Regions from separate parts of the Erwinia amylovora genome, predicted to be linked through region 4. Evidence: predicted binding sites of a transcription regulator. Region 4 holds the regulator's gene; each other region holds the start of a gene.
What was found. The regulator PurR, encoded in region 4, represses purine synthesis genes. The targets are predictions, from matches to a motif close to CANGCAAACGTTTGCNTG.
Positions count from the first base shown of each region.

Region 1: glyA (serine hydroxymethyltransferase) is a predicted target of PurR. The motif match lies at 5,593-5,610, and genes of this name have one in related genera.
Region 2: purE (5-(carboxyamino)imidazole ribonucleotide mutase) is a predicted target of PurR. The motif match lies at 4,504-4,521, and genes of this name have one in related genera.
Region 3: gcvT (glycine cleavage system aminomethyltransferase GcvT) is a predicted target of PurR. The motif match lies at 4,295-4,312, and genes of this name have one in related genera.

Region 1 is NZ_CP066796.1:2,695,935-2,703,216, reverse strand. It holds gene purL (phosphoribosylformylglycinamidine synthase) at 1-751, shown strand, start outside; gene JGC47_RS12365 (sensor histidine kinase) at 1,339-2,778, shown strand; gene qseG (two-component system QseEF-associated lipoprotein QseG) at 2,769-3,491, shown strand; gene glrR (two-component system response regulator GlrR) at 3,488-4,822, shown strand; gene glnB (nitrogen regulatory protein P-II) at 4,958-5,296, shown strand; gene glyA (serine hydroxymethyltransferase) at 5,723-6,976, shown strand; gene csiE (stationary phase inducible protein CsiE) at 7,193-7,282, opposite strand, start outside.
Region 2 is NZ_CP066796.1:1,127,761-1,135,042, reverse strand. It holds gene folD (bifunctional methylenetetrahydrofolate dehydrogenase/methenyltetrahydrofolate cyclohydrolase FolD) at 1-133, shown strand, start outside; gene ybcJ (ribosome-associated protein YbcJ) at 133-345, shown strand; gene adhP (alcohol dehydrogenase AdhP) at 540-1,556, shown strand; gene cysS (cysteine--tRNA ligase) at 1,634-3,022, opposite strand; gene ppiB (peptidylprolyl isomerase B) at 3,258-3,752, shown strand; gene lpxH (UDP-2,3-diacylglucosamine diphosphatase) at 3,752-4,468, shown strand; gene purE (5-(carboxyamino)imidazole ribonucleotide mutase) at 4,616-5,125, shown strand; gene purK (5-(carboxyamino)imidazole ribonucleotide synthase) at 5,122-6,189, shown strand; gene ybbP (putative ABC transporter permease subunit YbbP) at 6,243-7,282, opposite strand, start outside.
Region 3 is NZ_CP066796.1:713,233-720,514, forward strand. It holds gene JGC47_RS03265 (YecA/YgfB family protein) at 1-173, shown strand, start outside; gene pepP (Xaa-Pro aminopeptidase) at 225-1,541, shown strand; gene ubiH (2-octaprenyl-6-methoxyphenyl hydroxylase) at 1,538-2,716, shown strand; gene ubiI (FAD-dependent 2-octaprenylphenol hydroxylase) at 2,730-3,932, shown strand; gene gcvT (glycine cleavage system aminomethyltransferase GcvT) at 4,370-5,467, shown strand; gene gcvH (glycine cleavage system protein GcvH) at 5,491-5,877, shown strand; gene gcvP (aminomethyl-transferring glycine dehydrogenase) at 5,948-7,282, shown strand, end outside.
Region 4 is NZ_CP066796.1:1,756,005-1,763,286, reverse strand. It holds gene JGC47_RS08230 (TetR family transcriptional regulator C-terminal domain-containing protein) at 1-17, shown strand, start outside; gene nemA (alkene reductase) at 1-1,029, shown strand, start outside; gene gloA (lactoylglutathione lyase) at 1,104-1,511, shown strand; gene rnt (ribonuclease T) at 1,609-2,289, shown strand; gene JGC47_RS08210 (Grx4 family monothiol glutaredoxin) at 2,557-2,895, opposite strand; gene JGC47_RS08205 (C40 family peptidase) at 3,273-4,109, shown strand; gene purR (HTH-type transcriptional repressor PurR) at 4,512-5,537, shown strand; gene punR (DNA-binding transcriptional activator PunR) at 5,534-6,466, opposite strand; gene punC (purine nucleoside transporter PunC) at 6,578-7,282, shown strand, end outside.

The DNA of each region.
Region 1 (7,282 bases), 940 kb from region 4:
TGAGCAGGGGGTCAACTCCCATGTTGAGATGGCCGCCGCTTTCCACCGTGCCGGGTTTGACGCGATTGACGTGCACATGAGCGATCTGCTTGCCGGGCGGCGTGGACTGGGCGACGTCCAGGCGCTGGTGGCCTGTGGTGGTTTCTCCTACGGCGATGTACTGGGTGCCGGCGAAGGTTGGGCGAAGTCAATCCTGTTCAATTCTCGCGTACGTGATGAGTTTGAAACTTTTTTCCACCGGCCACAGACGCTGGCGCTCGGCGTGTGTAACGGCTGCCAGATGATGTCAAACCTGCGCGAGCTGATCCCCGGCAGTGAACAGTGGCCGCGCTTTGTGCGTAACCAGTCAGAGCGCTTTGAAGGGCGTTTCAGCCTGGTGGAAGTTGCCGCCAGCCCGTCACTGCTGCTGGACGGCATGGTTGGCTCACGCATGCCGATTGCGGTGGCCCATGGCGAAGGCTTTGTAGAAGTGCGCAACGAGGCGCATTTGGCCCGGCTGGAAAGTCAAGGCTTAGTGGCGCTGCGCTTCGTCGACAACTTTGGCAACGTTACTCAGCAGTACCCGGCTAACCCGAATGGATCGCCAAACGGTATTACTGCAGTGACCAACGAAAGTGGTCGTGTCACCATTATGATGCCGCACCCGGAACGCGTTTTCCGTACCGTCAGCCACTCCTGGCACCCGGCAGAGTGGGGAGAGGACAGCCCGTGGATGCGGATATTCCGTAACGCGCGTAAACAGCTGGGCTAAATCAACATGTTATAAGGGCCGGAGCTATTCCGGCCTGAGTTAGTCTCGCGGCGTGTTGTCGCCTTTATCCGACAGTGTTTTTGATAAATGTCTCTGAAAGGAGACACTTAGTCCGTTGATTTATTTCGTTTTTGTGAAAAACTCTTCTTTATGTCTCCATATGGAGACGTTTCCAGGTGCGAATGACGCGTATTTTGATAAGGCACTGCCCATGTTTTGCCAAAATCACTGATTTAACAGCAAGTTGAAATTTTTCTCAAATCTGGCATGCCAATTGCTTTCAACAGGGCAGTGGCTCATTCACCCGGTTATGACAGCCCTGCGCAAGCGGACAAGCGCCCATAACATTCGAATGACGCACAATACGGTGCCTGTCGTCCACCCCACCGATAATCGTTCACTTTGTGACGTTATCAGACATCGGACGCAACGTTGAGTTAGGCACCACCTGTTCCGTTACGCGGGTTCTGCCGGCGTAATTCAGAAGGCCGGTTCATTGAACCGGCCTGTTCATTTTGGCCGCAGCGCTTCCTTCCAGGCTTGCTCTCAGCTAGCATCGCCGGTAATCCATCAAAAGAGATCATGCCGTGAAGAAATGGCGTCTGTTTCCCTGTTCCCTGCGCCAGCTGGTGCTGATGGCCTTTTTACTGGTGTTGTTACCGCTGCTGGTGCTGGCCTGGCAGGCGTGGGAAAGCCTGTCGGCGCTTAGTGAGCGTGCGGCGGACACCAACCGCATCACGCTGACCGATGTGCGCAGAAGTGAAGCCATGGCGCGCACAGCCGTGGAGCTGGAGCGCAGCTATCGCCAGTACTGCGTGCTGGATGACCCGATGCTGGCGCGCCTTTATCGCACTCAGTACAGCCGCTATTCGCAAATGCTGGATGCGCATGCCGCAGTGCTGCCGGATATGCGCGTTGATCAAACTTTGCGGCAAGCTCTCGGCCAGCTCGGCAACATGCACTGCGAAAACAGCGCCCCGGTGCGCACGGCGACTGAACGGCTGGAAGTGTTCTCTGATGCCAATAGTCAGCTGGTTCGTGTAACGCGTGAAGTCGCGTTTGCGCGCGGGCTGCAATTGCAGCGGGAAATCGCCCAGCGCGGCCAGTATTTCGGATGGCAGACACTGATCCTGTTTCTGCTCAGTCTGGGACTGGTGCTGCTGTTTACCCGCATGATTATCGGCCCGGTCAAAGCGGTTGAGCGCATGATCAACCGGCTGGGCGAGGGCAAGCCGCTGGACCAGAAACTGGCGTTTAAAGGGCCGCGCGAGATCCGCTCGCTGGGACAGCGTATTCTGTGGCTCAGCGAGCGTCTTGCCTGGCTGGAATCTCAGCGTCACGAATTTTTGCGTCATATCTCTCATGAGTTGAAAACCCCGCTGGCGAGCATGCGCGAAGGCACCGAACTGCTGGCTGACCAGGTGGCAGGCCCGTTGACCGCCGATCAGCGTGAAGTGGTCAGCATTCTTGATGACAGCAGTCGCCATCTGCAACGGCTGATCGAACAGCTGCTGGATTATAACCGTAAACTGGCGGAAGCCCCGCCGGATCTGGAGGATGTCCGGCTTCAGCCGCTGATCGCGACGCTGGTTTCCTCCCACAGCCTTACCGCGCGAGCTAAGCGGGTTCACACCCGTATCGATTTGCAGGTGAGTAGCTGCCGGGCTGAACCGACTTTGTTGCTACGGGCAATCGATAATCTCTATGCCAATGCGCTACACTACGGTGCAGAATCAGGGCAAATATCGATACGCAGTCGGCAGCAGGGCAGCAAGGTGCTGATTGAGGTGGCAAATACCGGTACTGCCATCCCCGTTGCAGAAAGGACGATGATTTTCGAACCTTTTTTTCAGGGGAGTCTGCAACGCAAAGGCGCGGTAAAAGGCAGCGGTCTGGGACTCAGTATCGCCAAAGACTGCGTGCGCCAGCTACGGGGGGATGTGCAATTGATCGATAGCGCTGACGCTGATGTTTGCTTCCGTATTGAATTTAATACTCCCGCCGGCAAAGGAGAATCATGCAGCTAACCCGTTTTACTGTCGCATTGCAGCGCGGACGTTGTGGCAAAGCCCTCACCAGCGCATTGCTGGCGTTCATCCTGACCGCCTGCTGTCAGAAACTGCCGCAAAAGGCGGTGAAGGGGGCGGACAGTTCCCTGAGTGAGCCTGAAAACAGCATTGCCGATTTCCGCCTGGTGAACTGCGAGCGTATCTGGTCCACGGCTGACGGCCCGGCCCTTGATAATCCGCTTTACTGGCAGCGAGCCATTGACTGCGCTGATCGTCTGTCGCCTGCCAATGCACGCGCTGCAGCGAAAGGCTGGCCGGCGGATAACTGGCAAGATGCGTTCAGACAGGCTGTACTGCTCAGTAATGGCAATATGAACCCTGTAGAACGGCGTCAGTACCTGCAGCGGTTGGATTATTACGGCGCTGATTACCCGGCGGCAGTGCGCCCCCTGCTGCAGATATGGCGCGAAGGGCAGGGCGCGCTGTTGCAATTGTCTGCCGAGCGCATGCGCTATGCTATTTTGCAGCAGCACAGTGACGCCGAACTGGACGCGCTGCGCCAGCGGCAAACGGAACTCCAGAGAGACCTGGCCAGTACAAGGCGCAAGCTGGACAGACTGACAGATATTGAACGCCAGCTCTCTTCACGCCGTACGCCGGAGGCGGCCGAGAACAGTGGGCAAGACGATGGCGCAGCAGACAATACCGCAGCGGATGAGGCAAAGCCATGATCAAAGCATCAGCGCGACTGCTGCTGGTCGATGATGACCCCAGTTTGTTGAAATTGTTGGGGATGCGCCTGCGCAGCGAAGGATTCACCGTCGTGACCGCCTGCAGTGGCCCGGAGGCGCTGCGCGTGCTGAACCGTGAAAATGTCGACCTGGCGATCAGCGACTTGCGCATGGATGAAATGGACGGCATGGCGCTGTTTGTTGAAATTCAGAAGCTAAAGCCTGGCATGCCGGTGATTATTCTGACCGCTCACGGTTCCATTCCCGATGCCGTCGCCGCTACCCGTCAGGGCGTATTCAGTTTCCTTACCAAGCCGGTAGACCGCGATGCGCTGTACAAAGCGATAGACGAAGCGCTGGCTCATCGTGCGCCGGTCGGTGATCAGGCCTGGCGTGAACACATTGTTACCCGTAGCCCGGTGATGCTGCGTCTGCTTGAGCAAGCACGAGTGGTTGCCCAGTCCGACGTCAGCGTACTGATCCACGGGCAGAGTGGCACGGGGAAAGAGGTGCTGGCTCAGGCGATCCACGGCGTCAGCCCGCGGGCGGGTAAAGCCTTTATCGCCATCAACTGCGGCGCACTGCCGGAGCAGCTGCTGGAATCGGAACTGTTCGGTCATGCCAAAGGAGCCTTTACCGGCGCGGTGAGCAGCCGCGAGGGATTATTCCAGGCCGCAGAAGGCGGCACGCTGTTTCTTGATGAGATTGGTGATATGCCGCCGGCACTGCAGGTAAAACTGCTGCGCGTATTACAGGAGCGGAAAGTGCGCCCGCTGGGCAGCAATCGCGACCTGGATATCAATGTGCGAATTATCTCCGCCACCCATCGCGACTTGCCCAAAGCCATGGAGAAAAATGAGTTCCGCGAAGATTTATTCTACCGTCTTAATGTGGTGAGCCTGAAGATCCCGGCGCTGCACCAACGCGCTGAAGATATCCCGCTGCTGGCGTACCATCTGCTGAAGCAGTCAGCGGAGCGACATAAACCGTTTGTGCGCAACTTCTCGACCGATGCGATGCGGCGTTTAATGACCGCCAGCTGGCCGGGCAACGTGCGTCAGCTGGTCAATGTTATTGAGCAGTGCGTGGCGCTGACCTCGGCACCGGTAATCAGCGAAGCGCTGGTCGAACAGGCGCTGGTGGGAGAAAACACCGTACTGCCGACCTTTGTCGAAGCGCGTAACCAATTTGAACTCAATTATTTGCGTAAACTGCTGCAAATGACCAAAGGCAATGTGACCAATGCCGCGCGCCTGGCGGGCCGCAATCGTACCGATTTTTATAAACTGTTGTCTCGCCATGAACTCGATGCGGCCGATTTCAAAGGATAATTCCTGTGCCGCTACGCGCGCCAGTTATGGTAGTTTAGCTGGCTGAAACGAGAGACAGCACGCCCGGCGCGAACTGTCCGACGATGCTCACTGATTAACCTGCCGCGCCAGGCGGAGGGAGAAAAAGGATCTGCCATGAAAAAAATTGATGCAATTATCAAGCCGTTTAAACTGGACGATGTGCGTGAAGCGCTGGCGGAAGTCGGCATCACCGGGATGACGGTGACAGAAGTCAAAGGATTCGGTCGCCAGAAAGGGCACACCGAGCTTTATCGTGGCGCAGAGTACATGGTCGATTTTCTGCCTAAAGTGAAAATTGAGATCGTGATTGCTGACGACATCGTGGATACCTGTGTCGATACGATTATGCGCACGGCGCAGACCGGGAAGATCGGCGATGGCAAAATTTTCGTCTATGATGTGGCGCGCGTGGTGCGTATTCGTACCGGCGAAGAAGACGAAGAAGCGATTTGATTATTGCTGATGTTAACTGCAGGGCCTGGCTCCTCAGGCCCTGAGTGCTGACGTTGTTCCCGCCATCTGTAAAGCGCCCACCTTTGTGCTTTATCCCCGACTTAACCGGTTTTTGACGCACGGCGTTGCGTTCTCTGTCTGACGGTGCCCGTAGCGTATGACACCTGTGCCTTTGATAAGTCGGGACGAATTCCCTGTTGTTCAGGGGGACAGATGAGGATCATGCAACTGCCCGATGAAGAAAACTCCGCCAGCAAAGTCCAGCCCGCAACCGGAAGCAAGCCTTACCAGCGGTGAAGCCAATCGTTTGCGTAAAAAGGCGGCCTGGAAGCTATTCAACGGGTGGGAAAACAGTTTACACTGTTGCCTGGCACCCCCCGCATGGGGTTATACCTTTATGAAAGTCAGTTGAGTCAGGAGATGCAGATGTTAAAGCGTGAGATGAACATTGCCGATTACGATGCCGAATTATGGCAGGCGATGGAGCAGGAGAAAGTGCGTCAGGAAGAGCACATTGAGCTGATCGCTTCAGAAAACTACACCAGCCCTCGTGTCATGCAGGCTCAGGGATCTCAGCTGACCAACAAATATGCTGAAGGCTATCCGGGCAAGCGTTATTACGGTGGCTGCGAACATGTTGATATCGTTGAGCAACTGGCTATCGACCGCGCCAAAGAGCTGTTCGGCGCAGACTACGCGAACGTGCAGCCGCACTCCGGTTCTCAGGCCAACTTCGCCGTTTACACGGCGCTGCTGCAACCGGGTGATACCATTCTGGGTATGAGCCTGGCTCATGGTGGCCACCTGACTCACGGTTCTCCGGTCAACCTGTCCGGTAAACTGTACAACGTCATTGCTTACGGCATCGACGAAAACGGCAAAATTGACTACAACGAACTGGCCGAACTGGCCAAAACGCACCGGCCAAAAATGATCGTTGGTGGTTTCTCCGCCTATTCCGGCGTGTGCGACTGGGCTAAAATGCGTGAAATCGCCGACAGCGTTGGCGCTTACCTGTTCGTTGATATGGCACACGTTGCGGGCCTGATTGCGGCTGACGTTTATCCGAACCCGGTGCCCTATGCCCACATCGTGACCACCACCACCCATAAAACGCTGGCAGGCCCGCGCGGTGGTTTGATTCTGGCGAAAGGCGGTGATGAAGACTTCTATAAGAAGCTTAATTCTGCCGTCTTCCCTGGCAGCCAGGGCGGCCCACTGATGCATGTTATTGCCGGTAAGGCGGTGGCATTCAAAGAAGCGATGGAGCCGGAGTTCAGGACTTATCAGCAGCAGGTTGCGAAGAACGCAAAAGCGATGGTGGAAGTGTTTCTGCAGCGCGGCTACAACGTGGTTTCCGGCGGTACGCATAACCACCTGTTCTTGCTGGATCTGGTGGACAAAAACCTGACCGGTAAAGAAGCGGATGCTGCCCTGGGCCGTGCCAACATTACCGTTAACAAAAACAGCGTGCCTAACGACCCGAAAAGTCCGTTTGTGACTTCCGGCATCCGTATTGGTTCGCCGTCGATCACTCGTCGCGGCTTTAAAGAAGCCGAAGTGCGCGAGCTGGCTGGCTGGATCAGTGATATTCTCGATAATATCAACGATGAAGGCGTAAGTGAGCGCGTGAAGAAACAGGTGCTGGATATCTGCGCCCGCTTCCCGGTTTACGCATAAGCGAGCCTTACCCGGTAATGCGGGGATGGCACATCAATAACGGGACTGGTCAGCGTCCCGTTTTTTTTTGCCTTCGCAGCAGAGTCTTCTGACGGTGCCTGATTAGCGAAGGTGTTTTTTGCGGCTATCCCCCGTTTCATGGCCCCCGGCGGCCAGCGTCATTTTTTTGCAGCTGCTTTACCCGGCGCTGCCCCCGGCGGCCAAAACCGCGGCCTGTCAAGGCTCCAGCAGCGCGCGGATACTTTGCTGCTGGTGCTCTCCCAACGGCAGCTCTGCATGGATCAGCGGCGGTGAATAGAGCGGTAA
Region 2 (7,282 bases), 630 kb from region 4:
TTTTGACCAGGCGTCAGAACGTGCGGCCTGGATTACCCCGGTACCGGGCGGCGTCGGTCCGATGACCGTTGCTACTCTGATCCAAAACACCCTACAGGCCTGTGAAAGCAACGACGATGGAGTATCAGCATAATGGCAACTTTCTCTCTGGGCGATCATTCCCATGTCGATCTCTGTGACCTGTTGAAGCTGGAAGGCTGGGTAGAAAGTGGCGCAATGGCAAAATCGTTTATCGCCGACGGCTATGTGACCGTGAACGGTGAGGTAGAAACCCGCAAGCGCTGCAAAATTGTTGCAGGTCAGACGGTGGCTTTTGACGGCAACAGCGTGACCGTTAGCGCCTGATCCGATCATTCTCTGCGCAAGGCTGCCCTCTCACGGGCGGCTTTTTTATTGCCCGCAGCATGCTCAGTGTTTATCTCTTAACCATCTGATACGGCGCCCATGTCTATACTGTGGTGAGTTGACCTATATCAATATATGGCTGACCGCTGGCGCTAAGCTGGTGATGTTCACCTTATAAACTGAAGAGGTTCACGATGAAAGCTGCTGTCGTCACTCACGATCATCAGGTTGATGTGGTAGAGAAAACCCTCCGTGCGCTGCAGCATGGCGAAGCCCTGCTCACCATGGAGTGCTGTGGCGTGTGCCACACTGACCTGCACGTTAAAAACGGAGATTTCGGCGATAAAACCGGCGTTATCCTCGGGCATGAAGGGATTGGCGTAGTGAAATCTGTCGGCCCGGGCGTAACGTCCCTCAAGCCCGGCGACCGTGCCAGCGTGGCGTGGTTTTTCAAGGGCTGCGGCCACTGTGAATACTGCAACAGCGGCAATGAAACGCTGTGCCGGGAGGCGGTCAACGCCGGTTATACCGCCGATGGCGGCATGGCTGAAGAGTGTATCGTGGCGGCGGATTATGCCGTGAAGGTGCCTGACGGTCTCGATCCTGCAATCGCCAGCAGCATCACCTGTGCCGGTGTCACTACCTATAAGGCCGTCAAAATCTCCGGCATTTCCCCCGGTAAGTGGCTGGTTGTCTATGGCCTCGGCGGTCTGGGTAATCTGGCGCTGCAATACGCAAAAAACGTGTTCAATGCCAAAGTCATCGCCGTTGATATCAGCGATGACCAACTGAAGTTTGCCGAAGAGATGGGGGCCGATATGGTCATCAACTCACGTAATGAAGACGCGGCAAAGCTGATCCAACAGCGCACCGGTGGCGCACATGCCGCCGTGGTCACGGCGGTGGCGAAAGCGGCGTTTAACTCTGCGGTGGATGCGATGCGCGCCGGTGGCCGTATTGTGGCGGTGGGCCTGCCGCCGGAATCGATGAGCCTGAATATCCCGCGCCTGGTGCTGGACGGCATCCAGGTCGTGGGTTCGCTGGTCGGCACGCGTGAGGATTTAGCTGAAGCCTTCCAGTTCGCCGCTGAGGGCAAGGTTGTACCAAAAGTAACGCGCCGCCCGCTACAGGATATCAATGCGATCTTCCACGAAATGGAGAGCGGTAAAATCGTGGGCCGCATGGTGATTGATTTTAACAGCACCCATTAAGCCTGCCGCGCAGCGCAGATTGCAGATCAAAAAAAGCCCCGGCACCTGGCCGGGGCTTTTCGCAGAGTAATGTCAGATCATTTGCGACGCCAGCGAGTGCCGCCGGCACCGTCTTCCAGCACAATGCCCATCTCGTTAAGACGGTCGCGCGCCACGTCGGCCTGTGCCCAGTTTTTCTCTTTACGCGCATCAATACGCATCTGGATCAGCGCTTCAATCTGCGCCACTTCTTCATCGTTGACGTTGGCACCACTTTGCAGGAACTGCTCCGGGTCCTGCTCCAGCAGGCCCAACACGCCGCCCAGCACGCGCAGGCGCGCCGCCAGTCCATCTACCGCCGCCGGATTTTCCGCTTTCATCCGGTTGACTTCACGCGCCAGATCAAACAGCGCTGAATAGGCTTCCGGGGTATTGAAGTCGTCATCCATCGCCGCACGGAAGCGCGCCTCAAACTCTTCGCCTCCGGCCGGGGTGGCACCGGTATCGGTATTACGCAGCGCAATATACAGGCGCTCCAGCGCCGAACGCGCCTGGTTAAGGTTATCTTCACCGTAATTTAGCTGGCTGCGATAGTGGCCGGACATCAGGAAGTAGCGCACGGTTTCCGCATCGTAGTGCTCCAGCACGTCGCGCACGGTAAAGAAGTTGTTCAGCGATTTCGACATTTTCTCACGATCAACCATCACCATGCCGGAGTGCATCCAGTAATTTACATACGGGCCATCGTGGGCGCTGGTGGACTGGGCGATCTCGTTTTCATGGTGCGGGAACATCAGATCAGAACCGCCACCGTGAATATCGAAGTGCTCACCCAGCTGTTTGCAATTCATCGCCGAGCACTCAATATGCCAGCCCGGTCGGCCGTTGCCCCACGGGGAAGCCCAGCCGGGTTCATCGGCTTTGGACATTTTCCACAGCACAAAGTCCATTGGGTTGCGCTTCACATCGGCGGTGACCTCAACGCGCGCGCCGGCCTGGAGCTGGTCCAGATCCTGACGCGACAGCGAACCGTACTGCAGATCGCTGTCGACGGAGAACATCACATCGCCATTGCTGGCAACGTAGGCGTGTTCACGGGCAATCAGCTTTTCCACCAGTTCGATAATCTCTGCAATATGGCGCGTGGCGCGTGGCTCAAGATCCGGCGGCAGTATGTTCAGCGCGGCGAAATCCTTATGCATCTCACCGATCATACGCTGGGTCAGCTGTTCGATAGACTCGCCGTTCTCGTGCGCACGTTTGATAATTTTGTCATCTATATCGGTGATATTACGCACATAGTTCAGCTGATAGCCGCTGTAGCGCAGATAGCGCGCCACCACATCAAAAGCGGCAAAGGTTCTGCCGTGGCCGATATGACACAGGTCGTAAACGGTAATGCCACACACGTACATACCGATTTTTCCGGCATGAATGGGTTTAAATTCCTCTTTTTGACGACTCAGGGTGTTATAAATCTTTAGCATCGAGACATTCCGTTTAAGCGTGTGCGGGTTAGCGATAATTAAGTGTGTATAATATTCTGACGTATTTTTTCGTGCAGCGCTACGCAAAGCAGGGTTCGCCCTGGCGCCGTTATGCAGCATTGCTGACGAGCCATCACAATTTGTGATATAAAAGCCGTCTGCCGCCAGGGGAAGACATTATGTCTGCATTTCCGGCGCCCACAGTTAAATACTTCAACCCCGACAGGACGAAAAAATGGTTACTTTCCAGACTAATCATGGCGATATCGTCATCAAAACTTTTGATGATAAAGCACCGGCTACCGTAAAAAACTTCCTTGAATACTGCCGCGAAGGCTTTTACGACAACACCATCTTTCACCGTGTGATCAACGGTTTTATGATCCAGGGCGGTGGTTTCGAACCGGGCATGAAGCAGAAAGACACCAAAGATGAGATCCGCAACGAAGCCAGCAACGGCCTGAAAAATACCAAAGGTACTCTGGCCATGGCGCGTACTCAGGCGCCGCACTCTGCAACCGCCCAGTTCTTCATCAACGTAGCGGACAACGACTTCCTCAACTTCCGTGACGAAAGCCTTCAGGGCTGGGGCTACTGCGTGTTCGCTGAAGTGGTTGAAGGGATGGACGTGGTGGAAAAAATCAAAGCCGTCTCTACCGGCCGCAGCGGCATGCACCAGGATGTGCCAAAAGATGACGTGATCATTCAGAAAGTGACCGTCAGCGAATAATGTCGCACACGCTGTTTATCGCAGATCTCCATCTGTGTTGTGAGGAACCGGCAATCACTGCCGGTTTTCTGCAATTTTTGCAGCGTGAAGCCCGGCACGCCGATGCGCTGTACATTCTTGGCGACCTGTTTGAAGCCTGGATTGGCGACGACGATCCCAATCCGCTGCACGCCCGGATCGCCCATGCCCTGCATCAGCTCGACATCCCCTGCTACTTTATTCACGGAAATCGCGACTTTCTGCTGGGCAAGCGCTTTGCCCGCTCGGCCGCAATGACGCTGCTGCCGGAAGAACAGGTGCTGGAGCTGTACGGCAAGCGCCTGCTGATCATGCACGGGGACACGCTGTGCACCGACGATATCGGCTACCAGCGTTTTCGCCAAAAAGTGCAGCAGCGCTGGCTGCAAAAGCTGTTCCTTGCCCTGCCGCTGTTTATGCGCCAGCGTATTGCGTTAACAATGCGCGCCGGCAGTAAACAGGCTAACAGCAGTAAGGATAGGGCGATCATGGACGTTAACCCGCAGGCGGTGACGGAAGCGATGCATCGTTATAACACGCCGCTGCTGATCCACGGCCACACGCATCGTCCGGCGGTGCACCAGCTTGAAGTGAACGGCCAGCCGGCGCAGCGCCTGGTGCTGGGGGCCTGGCACCAGCAAGGCTCAATGATCAAAGTCAGTGCTGACGAGATAAGATTGATTTCCTTGCCGTTGTGATGCGAAAACAGGCGTAATATGGCGCTGTTGCGCGCCACGCAACCGTTTTCCTTGCCGCGCAGTCGTGATATTCTCTCTGCCCTTCCCACCCGGTAGCCCCTTCATGGCCAGCGGGTGACGTTATACAATCACAGGAGTCAGATCCGCATGTCATCCAACGCCGCACCGGCCCGCATTGCTATTGTTATGGGTTCCAAAAGTGACTGGGCCACCATGCAGTTTGCCGCGGAAATCCTCATCAGCCTGGACGTTCCGTTTCACTGCGAAGTGGTATCAGCCCACCGCACGCCGGATAAGCTGTTCAGCTTTGCCGAACAGGCCGTGGATAATGGTTATCAGGTGATTATTGCCGGTGCAGGCGGGGCGGCGCACCTGCCGGGAATGCTGGCAGCAAAAACGCGGGTGCCGGTGCTCGGCGTCCCGGTACAAAGCGCCGCGCTGAGCGGGGTTGACAGCCTGTACTCCATTGTGCAGATGCCACGCGGCATCCCGGTAGGCACGCTGGCGATTGGTAAAGCCGGGGCCGCCAACGCTGCCCTGCTGGCGGCACAAATTCTCGCGCTGCACGACAGCGGCCTGGCGCTGCGCCTGACGGACTGGCGACAGGCTCAGACGGATGAGGTGCTGAACCATCCGGACCCGCGGGAGGAAGCATGAAACCGGTCTGCGTATTAGGTAACGGTCAGCTCGGCCGCATGCTGCGCCAGGCCGGTGAGCCACTGGGCATTGCCGTTTATCCGGTCGGCCTCGACGCCGAACCACAGGCACTGCCGATCGCGCAAAGCGTGATCACCGCCGAAATCGAACGCTGGCCGGAAACCGCCCTGACGCGTGAACTTGCCGATCATTACGCCTTTGTTAACCGCGATATCTTCCCGCTGCTGGCGGATCGGCTGACGCAGAAACAGCTGCTTGACCGCCTCGGCCTGGCAACGGCACCGTGGCAGCTCTTATCCGCTGCCGACCAGTGGGCACAGGTGTTCACCACCCTCGGTGAACTGGCGATCGTGAAGCGCCGTACCGGCGGCTACGACGGGCGCGGCCAGTGGCGTCTGCGCGCCAGCGAGACCGCGACGCTGCCCGACGCATGCTACGGTGAGTGCATCGTCGAACAGGGCATCAACTTCCTGGGCGAGATGTCGCTGGTCGGCGCGCGCGGCGATGACGGCAGTACGGTGTTCTACCCGCTGACCCATAACCTGCACCAGAACGGCATTCTGCGTACCAGCGTGATGCTGCCTGACGTCGATGCGCAGCACCAGCAGCAGGCGGAACGCATGCTGTCGGCGATCATGCACGATCTGAACTATGTTGGGGTGATGGCGATGGAATGCTTTGTGGTGCCGGAAGGTTTGCTGATCAATGAGCTGGCGCCCCGCGTGCACAACAGCGGTCACTGGACGCAGAACGGCGCATCCATCAGCCAGTTTGAACTGCATCTGCGCGCCATTCTCAACCTGCCGCTGCCCACACCGGTGGTCAATACCCCGGCGGTGATGGTCAACCTGATTGGTACCGACCTCAATACGGCGTGGCTCAGTGAGCCGCTGGTGCATCTGCACTGGTATAATAAAGAGGTGCGCGCCGGGCGTAAGGTCGGCCACCTGAATCTGGCAGATGCCAGCACGCTGGCACTTAGCACCGCGCTGAATGCCCTGGTTCCGCTGCTGCCTGTGGAATATGCCAGCGGTATTGCCTGGGCCGTGGATAAACTCGCTTAAGCAATTAGTGCGGCGGGATGAATTGCGGCCCGCCGTATCACCTCGCAGCGCCGTTAGCATGACTCATATCCCCGGAACAACGCCCTGCCTTTCAGCAGACGCACGCCCAGCCAGCCGCCGCACAGTGACAGCAGCAGCGCAGCGGTTAACGGCAGCGCCAGCCACAGCACAAAGTCCGGCTGCCACGGGAAGTTAAACACCTTGCGCTGTAATCCCCACAGCGCCGCTTCAGCCCCGATGGTCGCCGCCACGCCCGCTACCACGCCAAGCAGCGCAAATTCGCTCCACAGCGTGGCACGCAGCAGCTTCTTGCTGGCACCCAGCGTGCGGTAAACCACCAGCTCCTGTCGCCGCTGGCGCATCCCGACCTGGATCTGTGCCAGCAACAGCAGCACGCCACAGGCGGTAACCAGTATTACCATGATCTCCAGCGCCTGGCTAACCTGGGCCAGCACCTGGCCTATCTGGCGTAAAATGGTGCCGATATCCAGCAGGCTTAAGCCAGGAAACTGGCGGTTTAGCTGCGCCAGCAGCGCGTCCTTGTCATTGAGGCGGAAGCTGGTCAGCCAGGTCTGCGGCTGGTCGTCGAGCGCGCCAGGTGGGAAAATAATGAAGAAGTTTGGCCTGAGGCTTTCCCAGTCCACCTTACGCAGACTGCTGATTTTAGCGCTGAACTGCCGGGTATCCCCGGTAAAGGTTAACGTATCGCCCAGCTTTACCCCCAGCCGCTCTGCCAGCCCCTGCTCGATCGAGACTTCCCCGGTTTTCGGCGGCCCGCTGCCGGCGGTCAACGGATTGTGCTGCGGCAAATCTTTAAGCCAGGTCAGATTCAGCTCGCGGTTAAGTGATTCGTCCAGCGAGGGATCCGCTGGCTGCTGGTTAATCCCGGTCAGTCGTGCGCGCACTAGCGGATAGAAGGTTTCCGGCTGCACCTGGTGCTGTTGCAGGAAAGACGTCACCTGAGGCACCTGCCGGGCGGTGATATTCAGCAGGAAATAGTTAGGGCTGTCCGGCGGCAGCTGCTGCTGCCACCTGTCGAGCAGATCGCCGCGCATCACCAGCAACAGCGCCAGCAGCATAAACGACAGCGAAA
Region 3 (7,282 bases), 1.0 Mb from region 4:
TACGGACTATTGCTCAGCTCGGTTATGATGAAGATGAAGACCAGGAAGAGCTGGAGCAGTCCCTGGAAGAGGTCATTGAGTATGTTCGCGTGGCGGCATTACTTTGCCACGACACCTTTACCCGTGCGGTAGCGCCAACTCATGCGGTAGTCAAAAAGCCGACGCTGCATTGAGGTAAAACCGCCGTCAGTGGTGATTTAACGGATTTGCATTCAGGAGGTTGAATGACCCAGCAAGAGTTTTTGCGCCGCCGCCAGGCGCTGTTAGCGAAAATGGCTCCGGCCAGCGCGGCGTTGATTTTTGCCGCCCCGGAAGCGACACGCAGCAACGACAGTGAATACCCTTACCGGCAGAACAGTGACTTCTGGTACTTCACCGGTTTTAATGAACCAGAAGCATTGCTGTTGCTGATAAAAAGCGCTGACAATCACCATCACAGCGTGTTGTTTAATCGCCAGCGTGATCTCACGGCGGAAATCTGGTTTGGACGCCGCCTCGGGCAGGAGGCCGCACCCGCAAGGCTGGCGGTGGACCGCGCGTTGCCCTGGGATGATATGGCTAATCAGATTCACCTGTTGCTGAATGGGCTGGACATCATCTATCACGCCCAGGGGCAGTTCGCCTTTGCAGACAGCATCGTTTTCAGCGCGCTGGAGAAACTGCGCGCGGGGGCGCGGCAGAATCTCTCCGCCCCCGCCACGCTCACCGACTGGCGTCCGTGGGTACATGAACTGCGTTTAATTAAATCTGCTGAAGAGCAGGCCGTATTGCGTGAGGCCGGGCGCATCAGCGCGTTGGCCCATACGCGAGCCATGCAGCAGTCGCGCCCGGGTATGTACGAGTATCAGCTGGAGGGAGAAATACATCATGAGTTTAGCCGCCACGGCGCACGTTTCCCTTCGTACAACACCATTGTTGGCGCGGGTGACAATGCCTGCATCCTGCACTACACCGAAAATGAAAGCCAGATGCAAGATGGCCAGCTGGTGCTGATTGATGCCGGCTGTGAACTCAAAGGTTATGCCGGGGATATCACGCGTACTTTCCCGGTAGGCGGCAAGTTCAGCCGCCCGCAGCGCGCCATCTACGACATCGTGCTGGCTTCCCTCAACCGCGCGTTGGAACTGTATCGTCCCGGCACCAGTATCCGTGAAGTGACGGCGGAAGTGGTGAAAATCATGGTCAGCGGGCTGGTTAAACTGGGGATCATGCAGGGCGACGTTGATACGCTGATGGCTGAAAATGCCCATCGTCAGTTCTTTATGCACGGCCTGAGCCACTGGCTCGGGCTGGACGTGCATGACGTTGGGCATTACGGAGTTGACCGTGACCGCATTCTGCAACCGGGAATGGTGCTGACCATTGAACCCGGTTTATATATCGCCCCGGACGCTGATGTGCCGGCAGAGTATCGCGGTATCGGTATTCGTATTGAGGATGACATCATTATTACCGCCGACGGTAATGAGAACCTGACGGCCACGGTGGTAAAAGATGCCGATGAAATTGAAGCACTGATGGCGGCAGCGAAACAGCCATGAGCATCATTATTGTAGGGGGAGGGATGGCCGGAGCCACGCTGGCGCTGGCTATTTCTCATCTAACCCAGGGAGAGCTGGCGGTAACGCTGGTTGAAGCTAGCGAGCCTGCCAGTCGCGCCCATCCGGGCTACGACGGACGCGCAATCGCGCTGGCTGAAGGCACCTGTCAGCAGCTGGCTGCGATTGACCTGTGGCCGTTACTGGCCCCCGTTGCCACCGCCATTACCCATGTTCACGTCAGCGATCGCGGCCATGCCAGCTTTGTCTCGCTCAACGCTGCTGACTATGGCGTAGCGGCGTTGGGCCAGGTCGTGGAACTGCATGAGGCCGGGCAACGGCTGTTTGAGCGTCTTAAGCAGGCACCGGGTATTACGCTGCGTTGTCCGGATAAAGTCGCCCGGGTTGAACGCGCACAGAATGGCGTCAGCGTGGTACTGGCCAGTGGCGAACGACTGGATGGCGAATTACTGGTAGCGGCGGACGGATCACGTTCTCAGGTGGCAGCAGCCTGCGGCATACAGTGGCAAAGCGCGAATTACCAGCAGGTGGCGGTGATTGCCAACGTCTCCACCGGGGTGGCCCATCAGGGACGAGCTTTTGAGCGCTTTACCCGGCACGGCCCGCTGGCGCTACTGCCGATGTCGGACGGCCGCAGTTCGCTGGTATGGTGCCATCCGCTGGCAGAGAAAACGGTGGTGGATAGCTGGAGCGATGAAGAATTTCTTGCGCGTCTTCAGCGCGCCTTTGGCTGGCGGCTGGGGCGGATGACCCGGGTGGGGCAACGGCACAGTTATCCGCTGCAGTTGCAGACCGCCACCCGGCATGTTTCTCATCGTCTGGCGTTGGTTGGTAATGCCGCCCAGACTCTGCATCCTATTGCCGGTCAGGGGTTTAACCTGGGGATGCGAGACGTCATGTCGCTGGCGGAAACGCTGGCGACGTCCTGGCGCAGCGGCCAGGGCGTGGGCGACTATGCCACGCTGCAACATTACCAGCAGCGCCGTCAGCCGGACGCCCAGGCCACCATTGGTATGACCGATGGGCTGGTAAGAATTTTTGCCAACCACTATGCGCCGCTGGTGATCGGGCGCAACCTGGGACTGATGGCGATGGATTCTCTGCCGCCGTTACGAAATTTGCTCGCCGAGCGAACGCTGGGCTGGGTCAAGCGTTAAGGAGAAAGCAGTAATGCAAAGCTATGATGTGATCGTCGCCGGTGGCGGTATGGTCGGGCTGGCGGTGGCCTGTGGTTTACAGGGCAGCGGAATGCGCGTGGCGGTGCTTGAGCGTGAACAACCGGCTGCGCCCGCCAGCGATGCGCCGCCCGCACTGCGTGTATCTGCGATAAATGCCGCCAGTGAACGCTTACTCCAGCATCTTGGCGTCTGGAGCCAGGTACTGAGCATGCGCGCCAGCGCTTATCACGGTATGGAAGTCTGGGACCGCGACAGTTTCGGTCATATTGCCTTTAACGATGAGCAACAGGGCCTGGCGCATCTCGGCCATATTGTTGAAAACAGGGTGATCCACCAGGCGCTGTGGCAACGAGCACAAAGTCTGAGCGATATCACGCTGATTGCCCCGGGCGCGCTGCAACAGGTTGCCTTTGGCGATAACGAAGCTTTCGTTACCCTGCAGGATGGCAGCATGATGACCGCCCGCCTGCTGGTGGCGGCAGACGGGGCTAACTCCTGGTTGCGCAATAAAGCCGATATTCCCCTTGCCTTCTGGGACTATCAGCATCATGCGCTGGTAGCCAATATCCGCACGGAAAAGCCCCATCAATCGGTGGCGCGTCAGGTGTTTCACGGTGACGGCATTCTGGCCTTTCTGCCGCTTAGCGATCCGCACCTTAGCTCCATCGTCTGGTCGTTGTCGCCACAGGAGGCTTCGCGGCTGAAGGAGATGCCGGAAGCGCTATTCAATCAGCAGCTGTCGGTAGCCTTCGATCTGCGCCTTGGCCTGTGCGAGCTGGCCAGCGAGCGCGAAACTTTCCCGTTGATGGGGCGTTACGCGCGCAGCTTTGCTGGCCATCGTCTGGCGCTGGTCGGCGATGCCGCCCACACCATTCATCCGCTGGCCGGGCAGGGGGTTAACCTTGGCTTTATGGATGCGGCGGCACTGATTGGCGAAGTGCGCCGCCTGCACCAGCAGGGCAAAGATATGGGGCAGCACCTTTATCTGCGCCGCTACGAACGCAGCCGCAAACACAGCGCCGCAGTGATGCTCGCCAGTATGCAGGGGTTCCGCGAACTGTTTGACGGCAACAATCCGGCGAAAAAAATGCTGCGTGATATTGGCCTGGCGCTGGCTGATAACCTGCCAGGGGTTAAGCCGGCGCTGTTGAAACAGGCGAGGGGCCTGCACGATCTGCCTGACTGGCTGCGTTAACGTTCAGTGTATAAAAGGGGGCTTCGGCCCCTTTTTTACCACCTCATGCCCGCTTTCATGCACAGGGTGCAACCAGCGCCCCATTTTTGCACATCGTTTGAAATATTCTAATCTCACGCATTTATTCGCATTAGTTTAAATAATGCCTTAGGCGCATCTGTCCAGTCATTTTTTATTCAATTCGTGCCTGTCCTCTATTTTTAAACTGCATTTAAGACGGTTATTTATCATTTATGTGCAGTAAATTAGCGTTTTGCCAGTGAAAAAAACTGAGGGTGCAACGCCGGCCTATTTTGACTTAGCCCGGGTTCAACCCCGTTTACCTTATGGTTAATTGGCAAATTCGGTGATAAGTTCGGCAGCAGGGTAACGTTTGCGTCTGGCCGCCGGTGGCGGTAACCGGCGCTCGTCAGTAACCGGACATCAGGGACAAAAATATGATTCAGCAAACCCCGTTATTCGCACAGCACCAGGCCAGTGGCGCAAGGATGGTGGATTTTCACGGATGGATGATGCCGCTGCATTACGGTTCGCAAATGGATGAGCACCATGCGGTACGCCGTGATGCCGGCATGTTCGACGTGTCTCATATGACCATTGTCGATCTGCATGGCGTGCGCACGCGCGAATTTCTGCGCTATCTGCTGGCAAATGACGTTGCCAAACTGACCCGGCCGGGCAAAGCCCTGTATACGGCGATGCTGAATGCCTCTGCCGGGGTGATCGACGATCTGATCGTTTACTTTATCAGCGAAGAATTTTTCCGCCTGGTAGTGAACTCGGCAACGCGTGAGAAGGATCTGGCGTGGATTGCACAGCATGCGGCGGCGTATGGCGTTGAGTTGACTGAACGAGACGATCTGTCGCTGATTGCGGTGCAGGGGCCGAACGCGCAGCAAAAAGCGCAAAGCGTATTTGATGATGCCCAGCGTGACGCCGTCAGTGGGATGAAACCCTTCTTTGGCGTGCAGGCGGGGGAGCTGTTTATCGCTACCACCGGTTATACCGGCGAGCCGGGGTATGAAATCGCCCTGCCGAATCAGCAGGCGGCTGAACTCTGGCAGCGGCTGCTGGCCGCCGGCGTCAAGCCTGCCGGGCTTGGCGCACGCGATACGCTGCGCCTTGAAGCCGGTATGAATCTGTACGGTCAGGAGATGGACGAGACGGTTTCTCCGCTGGCCGCCAATATGGGCTGGACCATCGGCTGGGAGCCGTCTGACCGCCCGTTTATCGGGCGCGAAATGCTTGAGCTGCAACGCGCTAAAGGCACGGAACGGCTGGTTGGCCTGGTGATGACTGAAAAAGGGGTACTGCGTAACGCGCTTCCCGTGCACTTCAGCGATGCCGACGGCAACATGCTTGAAGGCGTTATCACCAGCGGTTCGTTCTCTCCCACTCTGGGGTACAGCATTGCCCTGGCCCGCGTTCCGGCCGGTATTGGCGAACAGGCGGTGGTGCAAATCCGCAACCGCGCCATGCCGGTCACCGTGACCAAACCTGTTTTTGTCCGCGCCGGTAAACCGGTAACGAATTAATCTTGTCTCCCGGAGATATTGCAATGAGCAACGTACCGAATGAACTGAAATACCGCGACAGCCATGAATGGGTGCGCAAAGAAGCCGATGGCAGCTACCGCGTGGGGATCACCGGGCATGCACAGGAGCTGCTTGGCGACATGGTGTTTGTCGATTTGCCAGAAGTGGGTAATCACTACAGCCAGGGCGACGACTGTGCCGTGGCGGAATCGGTAAAAGCCGCTTCGGATATCTATGCCCCGCTCAGTGGCGAAATCATCGAGGTTAACAGCGCGCTGGCATCAGAGCCGGAGCGGGTTAACAGCGCCCCGTACGGTGACGGCTGGCTGTTCCGCATTAAGGCCAGCGATGAGAGCGAGCTGGCAACCCTGCTGGACGCTGCGGCTTACCAGGCAGCGATCGCTGAATAGCTTTTGTCACCACCGGCGCGGGCCAGGCCCCGCGCTTCGTTTTCCCCGTCCCATGCAGGATTGACCGCCCATGACCCAGAAACTCAGCCAGCTTGAACATCACGGATCCTTTATCGAGCGCCATATCGGGCCGTCGCAGCAGCAGCAGACAGCCATGCTGCACGCCATTGGCGCTGCCTCTTTGAACGATCTGATCGGTGCGATTGTCCCTGCCGACATCCAGCTTCCTGGCCCGCCGCCGATTGGCGAAGCACTGACCGAGCATCTGGCGCTGGCCGAGTTAAAGGCGATTGCGGCACAGAATCAGCGCTATAAATCTTACATTGGCATGGGTTACACCCCGGTGCTGACGCCGCCGGTGATCTTGCGCAATATGCTGGAAAATCCCGGCTGGTACACCGCCTATACGCCTTATCAACCTGAAGTTTCGCAGGGGCGGCTTGAGGCGCTGCTTAATTTCCAGCAGTTAACCCTGGATTTGACCGGGCTGGATATCGCCTCCGCTTCACTGCTGGACGAAGCCACCGCCGCCGCTGAAGCGATGGCGATGGCGAAGCGGGTCAGCAAGCTGAAAAACGCCAACCGCTTCTTCGTCGCCGATGATGTGCACCCGCAGACGCTGGACGTGGTGCGCACCCGTGCGCAAACCTTCGGTTTTGACGTGCTGGTGGATAAAGCAGAGAAAGCACTGCAGCTGGAAGATGTTTTCGGCGTGCTGTTGCAGCAGGTGGGAAGCGGTGGCGAAGTGCATGACTACGGCGCGCTGATTGCCGCGCTGAAAAGCCGCAAAGTGGTGGTCAGCGTGGCCGCCGATATGATGGCGCTGGTGCTGCTGCAGTCACCGGGCCAGCAGGGAGCTGATATCGTTTTCGGCTCCGCGCAGCGCTTCGGCGTACCGATGGGCTACGGCGGTCCACATGCGGCCTTTTTTGCCGCGCGCGATGAGCATAAACGTTCGATGCCGGGGCGTATTATCGGCGTTTCGCGCGATGCGGCGGGCAACAGCGCACTGCGCATGGCGATGCAGACGCGTGAACAGCATATCCGCCGTGAGAAAGCCAACTCCAATATCTGTACCTCACAGGTGCTGCTGGCCAATATCGCCAGCCTGTACGCCGTGTTCCACGGCCCGGCCGGGTTGCAACGCATCGCCAGCCGTATTCACCGCCTGACCGATATCCTCGCCGCCGGCTTACAGCAGGGTGGGCTGAAACTGCGCCATACCAGCTGGTTTGATACCCTGACGGTAGAAGTGGCGGATAAAGCGGCGGTGCTCGACCGCGCACTCAGTTTTGGCGTCAATCTGCGCAGCGATTTTCTCAACGCGGTTGGCATCACGCTGGATGAAACCACCACCGGTGAGGACGTGATGGCGCTGTTCTCCATTTTGCTTGGCGCGCAGCAC
Region 4 (7,282 bases):
CGTCTGCGCAGCATTGAGCCGGGCGACATTCCCACTCCGTTAATGGGGGAATATTATCGCCAGCGCTCAAGCGCCGGGCTGATTATCACTGAGGCTACGCAGATCACCTATCAGGCGAAGGGCTATGCGGGTGCGCCCGGGCTGCACTCATCAGAACAAATTGCGGCCTGGAAACACATCAATGAAGGTATTCATCAGGACGGGGGCCATAGTGCCGTTCAGCTGTGGCATACCGGAAGGATCTCTCATGCCAGTCTGCAACCTGGCGGTGCTGCTCCGGTGTCTGCTTCAGCGATTAATGCCGAAACACGAACCACCCTGCGCGATGCCAGTGGTCATGCGGTACGAGAAGCGACTTCAACGCCACGTCCGTTAAGCACTAAAGAAGTGGCCGGGATTGTTGATGATTTTCGTCAGGCGGTGATCAATGCGCGTGAAGCTGAATTTGACTTGGTTGAACTGCATGCGGCACATGGCTATCTCATCCATCAGTTTCTTTCTCCGGCCTCTAATCAGCGTGATGACAAGTACGGCGGAACGATTGAGAATCGTACCCGTTTTGCTCTGGAAGTCGCTGACGCGGCAATAGCCGGTTGGCGTGCCGACCGTATCGGCATTCGTATCTCTCCGCTTGGTCCATTTAATGGCCTTGATAATGGTGAAGACCAGGAAAAAGCCGCCTTATATTTTATTGGTGAACTGGCAAAGCGTAACCTTGCCTACCTGCATATTTCCGAACCTGACTGGGCTGGGGGCAAACCTTATTCCCGCGAATTCCGCCAGGCTATCCGCGCGGCTTATCCCGGCGTAATCGTTGCTGCCGGCGGCTATAACGCGGAGAAAGCCGAAACGCTAATTGAACAGGGGCTGATTGATGCCGTTGCTTTCGGGCGCAGTTTTATTGCCAATCCCGACCTGGTTGAGCGTCTGAAAAAGGGCGCAAGTCTTAACCAACCACAGCCAGAAACCTTCTACGGCGGCGATGCCGCAGGTTATACCGATTATCCAAAACTCGGTGAGCACGGCTGAGGTTCGCACCTTATCGTATTATCGCTACACTTGGTTAGGTCATCTGACAGATGACGCAGATAAAAGAGGATGTTATGCGTTTACTTCACACCATGCTGCGCGTTGGCAATCTGCAACGTTCCGTCGATTTTTACACCAAAGTGCTGGGCATGCGCCTGTTACGCACCAGTGAAAATGCCGAATACAAATACACCCTCGCTTTTGTCGGCTACAGCGATGAGAGCGAAGGCGCGGTTATCGAATTGACCTATAACTGGGGCGTGGATAAATATAATCCTGGTGATGCATACGGTCATATTGCCCTGGGTGTGGACGATGTGGCAGCAACCTGTCATCGCATCCGTAAAGATGGCGGCAATGTTACCCGTGAAGCCGGCCCGGTAAAAGGCGGTACCACCATCATCGCGTTCGTGGAAGATCCGGACGGCTACAAGATTGAACTGATTGAGAATAAACACGCGGGTCATGGTATAGGCAACTAAGCTTTTTTGGGGTGCTTTTCAGGCGCCCCGCTCCCCTCCCTGCTGCATCCCCCTGCAAAATTTGCCATAATGCGCGCTGTCTTTTTTCGCCAACGAGATGCCGATGTCTGAATCAAATGAACTGAATACCCTGAACAGCCGTTTTCGCGGTTTTTATCCAGTGGTGATTGATGTCGAAACCGCGGGTTTTGATGCCAAAACGAATGCCCTGCTGGAGATTGCGGCAGTAACGTTGAAAATGGATAGTGACGGCTGGCTGGAAAAAGATGAAACGCTTCACTTCAACGTCGAGCCTTTTCCCGGTTCGGTTCTGCTTGCTGAAGCACTGGCATTCAATGGCATTGATCCTGCTAATCCTCTGCGCGCAGCGGTCAGTGAATACGAAGCGCTTCACGCTATTTTCAAATTAGTGCGTAAAGGCATTAAGGACAGCGGCTGTAACCGGGCGGTTATGGTGGCACATAATGCCACGTTCGATCTCAACTTTATGAATGCTGCCGCAGAACGTGCCAGTCTGAAACGCAACCCTTTCCATCCCTTCGTAACCTTTGATACCGCTGCACTTAGCGGGCTGGTACTGGGGCAGACCGTGTTGGCAAAAGCCTGTAACGCAGCAGGAATGTCATTCGACAGCGCTCAGGCACATTCGGCCTTGTACGATACACTGCAAACGGCGGATCTGTTCTGTGAATTGGTTAACCGCTGGAAGCGTCTTGGCGGATGGCCATTGCCCGCTGCCGCAGAAAGCAGCACCGGCAACGCATCAGGGTGCGAATAGCCCTGGGGATTTAACGTGGGTCGGTTCAGGGACGGTAACCCAGATTTAACGGGCCTTTAGCAACAGCTAATCGCATGGTCAAAGCCATTCCCGCGCGTTGAGCTGAAATTGTTGACGCTGTGTATATCAGGCCATCAGGGGGCCGATTGCTCCGGATTAGCGATCGAGCCGGTAGCATGACAGAACGCCGAAGTGATTTGCCAGTCAGCAACTATCACCGACTGGCTTGCAGTGGCAAAACGGCAGTTCAGACGCCAGCCACGGCCATCATTCTGCGGCGTCAGTTGGGTATTTCTGGGCGGTTTCTTTGATCAACTGCTGCAGTTCACCACGCTGATACATTTCAATGATGATATCGCAACCGCCGACCAGCTCGCCGTCAACCCACAGCTGCGGGAACGTTGGCCAGTTAGCAAATTTTGGCATTTCAGCACGAATGTCCGGGTTTTGCAGAATGTCCACATACGCAAAACGCTCGCCACAGGCAGAAAGCGCCTGTACGGCCTGGGCAGAAAAACCGCAGCTCGGCAGCTTCGGCGAGCCTTTCATATATAACAGGATTGGGTTTTCTGCGATCTGGCGCTGAATTTTTTCTACAGTACTCATAAATGCCTTCCTCAATACGATACTTCGTGTATAGCTGTAGCCAGCCAATATTGTAGCTATTCTGACCTGACGTTAAAACGACAATTTCAGTACATCTGGGTTTTAACCCGCTTTGCGGTCAGAAGATGATAACAAAATAACATTTTCTCATGAGCTTTGCTGCATCCGTTGAAACACAGTTGAGGTAAAGCACTGAATTAATGAACTGATTATATTTGTTAATCTATACATCCCGATTGTATTATTGTAACAAAAAAGACCTTACCCTTTGGTCTCGAGTTAGTTTAGAATCCAAATATCCTTCTGCCTGCGCGCAGAATTCACTATTTACCTTCGCGTTGCTGCCTGCCGCAATGCACAGATTGTTAATGGAAACGATGCGTTCATTCATTACGCTTTTCATGCTGGCCATTGCTCAACTATTTTTCAATATGGCGCACGCATCGCCACAGGCGCCTGTTAATGCCGATCGGCACAAGGCTGACCGGAGCATCGCACGTGAAGATGAACGACGCAAACGACGTCCGGTAAAAGCTTCCCCGACCAAAAAACATAAAGAACCCCCGGTAAAAAAAACCAAACAACCCGCAGAACTGGCACAGCTTAGCCCGCTGCAAAAACAAAAGTTAAAAAAGAAGGCCACCGTTGTTAAGCGTCCAACGAAAAAAATAAACGCGGCGCAAAAGCCGTTAAGCCACCAGTCCGGCATCAAAAAGACCGTAAAAAAACGTTATGGCAGCCAGCGTGCAGATCGCAAGGCGGTTCTGACGGCCCCACTGAAGCTCAGTAATGCCCATCGCATTCGTTATCAGAGAGCGCGTGAAACCGCAGTGAGTAAACTGATGGGTCAGTTGGGCAAACCTTACCTGTGGGGTGGCAGCTCGCCTAAAACCGGGTTCGACTGTAGTGGCCTTGTCTGGTATGCCTATAAAGATCTGGTGAAATTCAAAATTCCTCGCACCGCTAATGAGATGTATCACCTGCGTGATGCCGCGCCGATCAGGCGTGACCGGCTTGAGAAAGGCGATCTGGTATTCTTCCGTATTAACGGCAGAGGTAGTGCCGATCATGTAGGTGTCTATCTCGGCGGCGGTAAATTCATTCAGTCACCTCGAACGGGTAAAGACATTCAGGTTAGCGCGTTGGGTGATGATTTCTGGCAAGAACATTACGTAGGCGCTCGCCGCGTGATGACTCCGAAGACGGTTCGTTAACGGTTAGCTGAAGGTATTAACTGCCGCGCCGTCAGACAAAATTCTTTGCTGGCTCCTGATGGTTTGACCCGCCGTGGCTAATAGTCCTAAATTTCGGTGAGTTATTTACTCTCGTCCCTGCCGCACTTTGCCTTAACAGCCTGGATTTATTGTTATCGTTAACGGTAAAAATCTCGTTTTCTTTGCTAAGCCTTGTTAGAATTCCTGCTTTGCGTTGCGCAACGGCGCCAAAATCTGGCTAAGCCAGCACTGCACGTCCTTTTACGGACAAGCAAGACCCCTTCCCGACCTTTTGAGACAGCCCCCAATAATTCTGGCCAATCGGGAAAAGCTTGCGTAAAGGCAAACGATTAACAAACCAGTTATCAGCAGGTTACTGATAACACCAGGAGTACGATTTTCATGGCAACGATTAAGGATGTGGCAAAGCGCGCGGGTGTTTCCACCACCACCGTGTCGCACGTCATAAACAAAACACGCTTTGTCGCCGAAGAAACGCGAGAAGCGGTTTGGGTAGCTATCAAAGAGTTGCATTATTCTCCAAGCGCCGTAGCTCGTAGCCTGAAGGTAAACCACACCAAAACCATTGGCCTGCTGGCAACCTCAAGCGAAGCACCTTATTTTGCTGAAATCATCGAGGCGGTGGAGCGCCGCTGCTTTGCTCAAGGCTATACCCTGATCCTGGGCAATGCTCATAACAACATACAAAAGCAGCAGGCTTACCTGTCGATGATGGCGCAAAAACGTGTCGACGGGCTGCTGGTGATGTGCTCTGAATACCCGGACGCGCTGATTGCGATGTTAGAAGATAACCGCAATATCCCGATGGTAGTCATGGATTGGGGCAAGTCGCGCGGTGACTTCACCGACACGGTACTGGATAACGCTTTTGATGGCGGCTATCTGGCGGGGCGTTATCTGATTGAACGCGGGCACCGCGATATTGGTGCCATCCCGGGTCAGTTGGAGCGCAACACCGGGGGCGGGCGCCATGCGGGCTTTGTGAAAGCTCTGAGCGAGGCCGGGATCACACTGCGCGATGAGTGGCTGGTACAGGGTGATTTTGAACCTGAATCCGGTTATCTCGCCATGCAACAGATCCTGTCGCAGAAACAGCGTCCGACTGCCGTATTCTGCGGGGGTGACATTATGGCGATGGGCGCAATCTGTGCAGCAGATGAAATGGGACTGCGCGTACCGCAAGACATCTCGGTGATTGGTTATGATAACGTGCGCAATGCCCGTTACTTTACTCCGGCGTTGACCACGGTACATCAACCGAAAGAGCGCCTCGGTGAAACCGCATTTGATATGTTAATTGATCGCATTACCAGCAAACGTGAAGAGTCGCAGACCATTGAGGTCTATCCTTCTCTGATCGAACGACGTTCGGTGGCGGATGGACCTTACCGGGACTACCGCCGTTAATCACGCAGCGGTGCCGGGTCCTGCTGCTCGCTAAGCCATTCGGCCCTCAGGGTTTCCGTGCTGCCAAGATATTCCAGCAGCCAGCTCAGCGCCGGTGAGGCGCTTTGTTCCGACCAGCTCAGACAGCACGGGCTGTCAGGAAAATGCGAGCTAAGCGCCAGCTCACGCAGTTCATTCCGCTGCAGCAACGGCTGGGCGAAATGGCCCGGCACCATGCCAACGCATAAACCCGCGCGCAAGCAATCAAAAGCGCTTTCCCAGTCAGGTACGACCAGCCGCCGCTGATTATCCAGCGTCCATGTCGTGCGCTTGGGTAACGCGCGTGAAGTATCTTCCAGCACCAACGAAGGCCACTCGCGTATCCACTCTTCAGTCAGTGGCCCGGGCCGACTGACTAACGGGTGTTGTGCATTAACCACGCAGCGCCAGTTAAGGCTCCCCATATCACGGAAAGCGAAACGCCCGCCAACCGGGATCGCCTGCGTGGCACCTATCGCCACATCCACCCGCCCGTCTGCCAGCGCGTCCCAAACGCCGTTAAACACTTCTGGCATGATATGCAGCTCCATGTCAGGAAAGTGGCGGTAAAAATCCACCACCAGCTGCCGCGTTCGCGACGGGCGTACAATGCGATCGACGGCGATATTGAGCTGCCCGCGCCAGCCGTTTGCCACCTGTTGACAGCGGCGGCGCGTGGCTAGCATTTTTTTGATGACAATCCTGCCTTCCTCGCTGAATACCCGTCCGGCGTCGGTCAGCACCACATCACGATGCCGCCTTTCAAACAGATTTACGGCCAGCCATTCCTCAAGCTGACGCACCGTATAGCTTATTGCAGAAGGGACGCGGTGCAGCTCTGCGGCAGCGGCGGTGAAGCTTCCGGTCCGGGCCACGGCATCAATAACTTCCAGTGAATGTTCTGACCACATATTTGCCTTCAAAAAAATTCATTCCAATCAACGAATATTAGCGTTTCACAGACTGTCCTGCACGCGATTACACTGCGCAAGCTTAAAACGGGCTGATAAGAGTTAATTAACATGTATTCTGCAGTTTTTATGATTTACCTGGCGCTGCTAAGCATGCTGGGTTTCCTTGCTACCGATATGTACCTGCCTGCATTTGGTGTGATGCAGCAAGATCTGAATACTCAGGCTGGCGCTGTCAGCGCCAGCCTGAGTATTTTCCTTGCCGGATTTGCCTGCGCGCAACTGGTATGGGGACCTCTTTCAGACCGCATCGGGCGCAAGCCGGTACTGTTGATGGGCCTGAGTCTGTTTGCTGTCGGCTGTGCCGCCATGCTTTGGGTTAATTCAGCAGCTTCGCTGCTGGCATGGCGATTTGTGCAGGCTGTCGGCGTCTGTGCTGCGGCCGTCAGCTGGCAAGCTCTGGTGGTTGACCGCTACAGCGCTGCACGAGCCAACCGTGTATTTGCCACTATTATGCCGCTGGTCGCGCTCTCACCGGCCATGGCGCCACTGGTCGGAGCCTGGCTGTTAGCTCATTTTCCATGGCAGTCCATCTTCGTCACGCTGTTACTAATTACTTTGCTGCTGATGGTGCCAACCTTGCGACTGCCATCACAACCAAGGCATGATAAAAGCGCGCCTGACATCGCCGCTCCCGGCTTCGTTTCCCTGCTTAAATCACCCGTATACAGCGGCAACGTCGCTATCTATGCAGCCTGCTCTGCCAGCTTCTTTGCGTGGCTTACCGGTTCACCGTTTATTTTAGGTAATCTGGGT